DNA from 2 places in the Pseudarthrobacter sp. AG30 genome. Region 1 is predicted to be linked to the other one. Evidence: predicted binding sites of a transcription regulator. Region 1 holds the regulator's gene; the other holds the start of a gene.
The links. The regulator Rex, encoded in region 1, represses fermentation and respiration genes when NADH is low (regulators of the CRP and FNR family bind a similar motif). The targets are predictions, from matches to a motif close to CTTGTGAANNNNTTCACAAG.
Positions count from the first base shown of each region.

Region 2: a site for Rex is predicted at 1,551-1,570, ahead of araB (ribulokinase). Genes of this name have one in related genera too.

Region 1 is NZ_QEHL01000009.1:114,468-117,878, reverse strand. Features, by position in the region: gene DC347_RS09530 (hypothetical protein) at 179-1,000, shown strand; gene DC347_RS09525 (redox-sensing transcriptional repressor Rex) at 1,076-1,780, opposite strand; gene DC347_RS09520 (glutaredoxin family protein) at 1,791-2,045, opposite strand; gene DC347_RS09515 (HAD family phosphatase) at 2,124-2,942, shown strand; gene DC347_RS09510 (AURKAIP1/COX24 domain-containing protein) at 3,083-3,181, opposite strand; gene DC347_RS09505 (helix-turn-helix domain-containing protein) at 3,333-3,411, opposite strand, start outside.
Region 2 is NZ_QEHL01000022.1:15,894-19,304, reverse strand. Features, by position in the region: gene mmsA (multiple monosaccharide ABC transporter ATP-binding protein) at 1-217, opposite strand, end outside; gene chvE (multiple monosaccharide ABC transporter substrate-binding protein) at 317-1,444, opposite strand; gene araB (ribulokinase) at 1,714-3,411, shown strand, end outside.

The DNA of each region.
Region 1 (3,411 bases):
CAGGCATTTCGCCTGGTGCCGGGGTGCCGCGTTTAAGGCCCGTCGCACCGTGAACAGCCCTGCGGAATCACGCACAACCAGGGCTGCCGGGGGTACGGTGGACCTAAGCCATGCTGGGGGCGGCACAGGACCGATTCCCGGCAGCCCGCCCGGATCCCGACCTGCAAAAGGAACGCCCATGAGTACTCCTCCCGTCCCGCCTCCCGTGCCGCACGATCCGCCATCCGGAAACGACCAGCCAGGCAACGGCCAGCCGGCCGAGCAGCCCGGCGCCCAGCAGCCCCGCTACGGACAAAACGCCCCGCAGTACGGGCAGAACGCACCGCAATACGGACAGAACGCACCTGGTTCGCAGCCGCCGGCAGCACCGCAGTACGGGCAAAACGCTCCGCAGTATGGCCAGAACCCGCCCCAGTACGGGCAGAACGCCCCGCAGGCCCCCGGCTACGGACAGCAGCAGCCCTATGGACAGCAGCCGTACGGCCAGTCCCCCTACGGCCAGTACCCGTCGGAGCAGCCGCAGCCGGCGGCAAGCACCGGCATCCCCCAACTGGTCAACATTTCATTTTGGATGCTGATCGCAGCCGCCGTGATCTTCGTCATCTCCCTGCTCACCGGGTTGACCCAGCTTGATGATCCGGCATTCCGGCAGGCCTTTGACCAGCAGGTCAAGGCCAGCGACGCGGGCATCACGTACGACGACATCAAGGGCGTCATCGCCGGAACCCTGGTGGTCTTCGCCATCATCGGGGCCGGACTGTACCTGCTGGTGGCCTTCTTCGTCCGCAAGGGCAAGAACTGGGCACGCATCCTGGGGACGGTGCTGGCGGCCCTGTCGGTGCTGGGCCTCTTCGGGGTTCCGTCGTTCGCCACCGTCGGCACGGTCCTGGGCATCGCGGCCATTGTGCTGCTCTACCTTCCCGCCGCCGCCCCGTACTTCCGGAAGCAGCAGTTCGGCAACCCGTATGCCGGCGGCTTCGGAAACCCCTACGGCCGGTAGCAGCCTGCCACACCACGGAAAACGGCCCGGGACGCCTCGCAGCGTCCCGGGCCCTTTTCTTTTATCCGGTGGTCCTTACGCGGTCTGGCCCGGCGCCTGTGCCCGCTGGGCGTGGTATGCCAGAATCTGCAGCTCGGTGGCCATGTCCACCTTGCGGAGGTTCACGCCTTCGGGGACCTGGAGCATCACAGGCGCGAAGCTCAGGACGCTGTGCACGCCTGCGGCCACCACGCGGTCGCAGATGCCTTGAGCCACCGCCGCCGGCAGCGCCAGCACCACCATGTTGGCTCCGGTGCGGTGCAGGACGGTTTCAAGGTCTGCCACGTCGCTGACCCGCAGCCAGCCCACCTCGTTGCCCACCACCATCTGGTCGGCGTCGAAGATCGCCACGACGTCGAACCCACGGGACTCGAAGCCGCCGTACCGGGCCAGGGCCTTGCCCAGGTTCCCGGCGCCGACGATCGCGACTTTCCAGTCGTGCGTGAGGCCAAGGGCCGCTGCGATATGGCGGCTGAGGTACTGCACCTCGTAGCCCACTCCCCTGGTGCCGTACGACCCCACATGGGACAGGTCCTTGCGCAGCGTCGAGGAACTGACGCCGGAGGCCTCCGCCAATGACTCGGACGAGACCCGCTCGACGCCCTCTGCCAGCAAGGTGTTCAAGGCACGGAGGTACAGGGTCAGCCGGGCCACCGCCGCGGGCGGGATCTGCTTGGCCGGCGCACCGGTGGCGCCCGGAATGTCCGGGACAGGCTGGGACGTTGGTTCCAAGGACGTCATTGGCCTCCCCCTACCGGGCCATGGCGCGCTGCAGCACGCGTTCCAGGCGGGCTTCGTCAATCTTCCAAAAGTCGCGCTGGACCCCGTCCACCAGGACCACCGGGATTTCCTCGGCATAGCGTTCGCGCAGCTCGGGCTGGTGGTCCACCGACTCTTCGGCCCAGGTCAGTCCCAACGAGGCGGTAACCCGGCCGACGGCGTCGCGCGCCTCTTCGCAAAGGTGGCAGTCAGCTTTGGTGACCAGGACGACGCGGGGGGTAGCCATGGCTTAACGGTATCGCCGTTCGCGGCATGCGGGCGACGCCGACGGCGGCGGGCCGGCCTATTGACTAGACTCGAGTCCATGCCCGAGGAGAAATACGTCGCCGTAGTCACGCGGCCCGTCACTGCGCCGCAGCCCGGTGAAGCGGCGTTTTTCGACGTGGACAACACCTTGATGCGCGGCGCCAGCCTCTTCCATGTGGCCCGGAAAATGCACCAGCGCGGGGCGTTCACCCTGAGGCAGGCGGCTGGTATGGCCTGGAAACAGTTCAAGTTTGTGGCCCGCGGTGAAAACATGGATGATGTCCACGCCGTCCGGGACTCGGCCCTGACCCTGGCTGTGGGCATCAGCGTTGACGATATCCGGGCGTTGGGCGAAGAGGTCTATGACGAAATGATCGCCTCCCGGATCTGGCCGGGTGCCAAGGCCCTGGCCGAGCAGCACCTGCGCGTGGGCCGCCGGGTGTGGCTGGTCACGGCCACGCCCATCGAAGTTGCCACGGTCATTTCCACCCGCCTGGGCCTGACCGGCGCCCTCGGCACGGTCGGGGAAGTCTCCGACGGAATGTACACCGGCCGTTTGGTGGGCGATATCCTGCATGGCTCGGCCAAGGCCGTGGCTGTCCAGGCCATCGCCGACGAGGAGGACCTGGACCTGAAGCGCTGCTGGGCGTACAGCGACTCCTATAACGACGTCCCGCTGCTTTCCCTGGTAGGCCACCCCGTGGCCATCAACCCCGATGCCAAGCTCCGCCGGCACGCCCGCGACCGTAACTGGCCGGTCTACGATTTCCGTGCCGGCCGCCGCGCCGCCACCTTCGGGCTTAAGGTGGCAACCTTTGGCGGCGCCATCTACGGGCTGTGGAAGGGTTTCGCCCGGATGCGCGGCCCGCGCCTGTAGCTAGCTTTCACGCGCGTCTGGATATCCCGCGAGTCTGCCTTCCCCCGCCTGCAGGTTCCCGCACCGTACCCTCCAGCGCACGAAAAAACGCCCGCCGCCTTTGCAGGCGACGGGCGTTCTCCACGCTGTTCGAAGTATTGCTACTTCTTGTTGCGGCGCTGGTGACGAGTCTTGCGAAGCAGCTTGCGGTGCTTCTTCTTGGCCATACGCTTGCGACGCTTCTTAATAACTGAACCCACGAAAGTTCCTTACAAACTAGATGCAGTATCTGTCTGATGGAAATGGTTCGTGGACAGAGCTACGAACTGGACAACTGACAGATTCTTACAATGACGTAAAACGTTCCTTAACAGGGTACCGCCTATCGGAGGCGGCTTGGGACAAGCTGCCTTAGGCTGTCTCGGAGTGACCGTCCACCACGGCACCCTTGAGGTACTGCTCCACGGCATTCTCAGGTACCCGGTAGGAG
Region 2 (3,411 bases), on a different contig from region 1:
AATTGCAGGGTTCGTTTTCGAACAGGATTTCCCCGTCGAACGTGTTGTGCGCGTATACGCCGGACAACACCTTCATGAGCGTTGATTTGCCGGCGCCGTTCTCACCGCAGATGGCATGGACTTCTCCACGGTTCACATCAAGGGTGACATCCTGCAGCGCCTTCACGCCCGGGAACGTCTTGGTGATTCCTCGCATTTGAAGAATGGGTGTGTTCATCGTCAATTCCCACTGACTGGTCGAATCTTGGCCTTCCTGCTGCTGCAGGAGGTTGCGGGAGGGGCTGCGGCCGGACGGCCGGCCGCAGCCCCCGGCTGTCTACTTGACGTCGGCGTCGGTGTAGTAACCCGAGTCGATCAGTTCCTTCTTGTAGTTGTCCTTGGTGATGATCACGGACTTCAGCAGGTAAGCCGGGACGACCTTGACCTTGTTGTTGTAGGTCTTGGTGTCATTGGTTTCCGGTTCCTGGCCCTTGAGGACGGCGTCCACCATCTTGACCGCCTGGGCGCCGAGCTGCCGGGTGTCCTTGAAGATGGTGGAGTACTGCTCGCCGGCAACGATGGACTTCACGGAGCCCTTCTCGGCATCCTGGCCCGTGACGACCGGCAGGCTTCCCTTGGCGTAGCCGCCGGTGCTGGTGAGGGCCGAGATGATGCCGATGGACAGTCCGTCATAGGGGGACAGGACGCCGTTCAGCTTGGTACCTGAGCTGTAGGCGGACGTGAGGATATCCTCCATGCGCTTCTGCGCCACGGGTGCTTGCCAGCGGAGGATCGCGGCCTGTTCAAACTTGGTCTGGCCGCTGGGGACCTTCAAGGTGCCGGCATCCATGTACGGCTTGAGGGTGTCCATGGCGCCGGTCCAGAAGAAGTTGGCGTTGTTGTCGTCAGGGCTTCCGGCGAAGAGTTCGACGTTGAACGGACCCTTGCCGTCCACTTTCTTGCCACTGGCGTCAAGGAGTCCCAAGCCGGTCAGCAGCGAGGTGGCCTGCTGGACGCCGACCGTGTAGTTGTCGAACGTGGTGTAGTAGTCCACGTTCGGGGTGCCGTTGATGAGGCGGTCGTACGCGATCACTTTGACGTTCTGCTCCTTGGCCTTGGCCAGGACATCGGTCAGGGTGGTGCCGTCAATGGCGGCGATGATCAGCGCCTTGGCGCCCTTGGTCAGCATGTTTTCGATCTGCGAGACCTGGGTTGGGATGTCGTCATTGGCGAACTGGAGGTCTGTCTTGTAGCCAAGGTCCTTGAGCGACTTCTCGACGTTGGCGCCATCGGCAATCCAACGCTCGGATGTCTGCGTGGGCATCGAGATCCCAACCAGCGAGTCGGCGGGCTTCGCCGCGCCGCTGGATTCGGTTGCCGCGCCACGTGAGCCGCAACCGGTGGCGCCCACCGTCAGCGCGAGGACAAGGGCCACCGCGCCCACGATTTTTTTGATTCTCACCATTTTCTCCTTCCGCGGCAGCACTGCCGCGAAGTGTTATTGGACGAGGCAGCAGCGATGCTCCCTGGTCCTGGCCACATTGTTGATGTGTCGGTTCAATATAGACTGATTTGTGAACGCTAACAAGAGGCGGCTATCAAGTGCATGAACCTGCTTGAATTTCATTGACTTCTGCTTTGTTAGCGTTCACACTTGCTGCAGCGCTTAGCTCGACCGTGACCCCTAGACAACCCCGGCAATGAGGCCCCTGCCTCCCGGGCGGAGGCAACCGAATGCCAGATACATCCTTCAGTTCCAACCCTGACCACTGCGTCGTCGGCGTGGATTACGGAACACTTTCCGGCCGTGCCGTGGTGGTGCGTGTCCGCGACGGGAAGGAGCTCGGCAGCGCGGTCCATGCGTATCCGCACGCCGTGGTCACCGACGTCCTGCCACGTGACACAGCGGGCGACGACGGGGCCCGGCTTCCCGGGGAATGGGCGCTCCAGGTGCCCAACGACTACCGGGAGGTGCTTCGCACTGCCGTCCCGGCAGCCGTGGCTGACGCCGGGATCGACCCGGCGGCCGTCGTCGGTATTGCCACGGACTTCACCGCCTGCACCATGGTGCCTGTCATGGCCGACGGCACCCCGCTGAACGAACTGCCGGGCTATGCCAACCGGCCGCACGCGTACGTGAAGTTGTGGCGCCACCACGCCGCCCAGGGGCAGGCCGACCGGATCAACCGGCTCGCCGCCGAACGTGGCGAGGACTGGCTTCCCAGGTATGGGGGGCTGATTTCCTCGGAGTGGGAATTCGCCAAGGGGCTGCAGCTGCTGGAAGAGGACCCCGAAGCCTACGCCGCAATGGACCGCTGGGTGGAGGCGGCGGACTGGATCGTCTGGCAGCTGTGCGGCAGGTATGTCCGCAATGCCTGCACGGCCGGCTACAAGGGCATCTACCAGGACGGGCGCTACCCCTCGGAGGATTTCCTCGCCGCCCTGAACCCGGAGTTCAAGGACTTCGTCAGCACCAAACTCGAGCACACCATCGGTCGGCTGGGTGACGCCGCCGGCACACTGACCGCGGAGGCCGCAGCCTGGACCGGGCTGCCGGAGGGCATCGCCGTGGCGGTGGGAAACGTTGACGCCCATGTGACGGCCCCGGCAGCGAAGGCGGTGGAACCGGGCCAGCTGGTGGCCATCATGGGCACCTCCACCTGCCACGTCATGAACGGCACGGAACTGCGTGAAGTACTGGGAATGTGCGGGGCCGTTGACGGCGGCATCGTTCCCGGCCTGTGGGGCTACGAGGCGGGCCAGTCGGGCGTGGGAGACATCTTCGGCTGGTTCACGAAATACGGAGTCCCGCCCGAATACCACCAGGCGGCCGAAGCTGCCGGTCTGGGGATCCACGAATACCTCACCGAACTGGCCTCGCGGCAGGCCATCGGGGAGCACGGGCTGATAGCCCTGGACTGGCATTCCGGCAACCGCTCGGTCCTGGTGGACCACGAGCTCTCCGGCATCGTGGTGGGCCAGACGCTCGCCACCAGGCCCGAGGACACCTACCGGGCGCTTCTGGAAGCCACAGCCTTTGGAACCCGCACCATCGTGGACGCCTTCCGCGACGCCGGGGTTCCGGTCAAGGAATTCATCGTGGCCGGCGGCCTGCTCAAGAACAGGCTCCTGATGCAGATCTACGCAGATGCCACCGGCCTGCAGCTTTCCACTATCGGCTCGGAACAGGGCCCGGCCCTGGGGTCGGCGATCCACGCCGCCGTCGCGGCCGGCCACTATGCGGATATCCGCCAGGCCGCAGCGGCCATGGGCGCCGAACCCGGGGAGGTCTACACTCCAATCCCGGAAAACGTGGCCGCATACGAGGAACTCTTCCAGGAGTACAAAACCCTCCATGATTACTTTGGCCGGGGCAGCAACGACGTGATGCACCGGCTTAAGGCCATCCAGCGACGGGCCGCCAGTACGGTG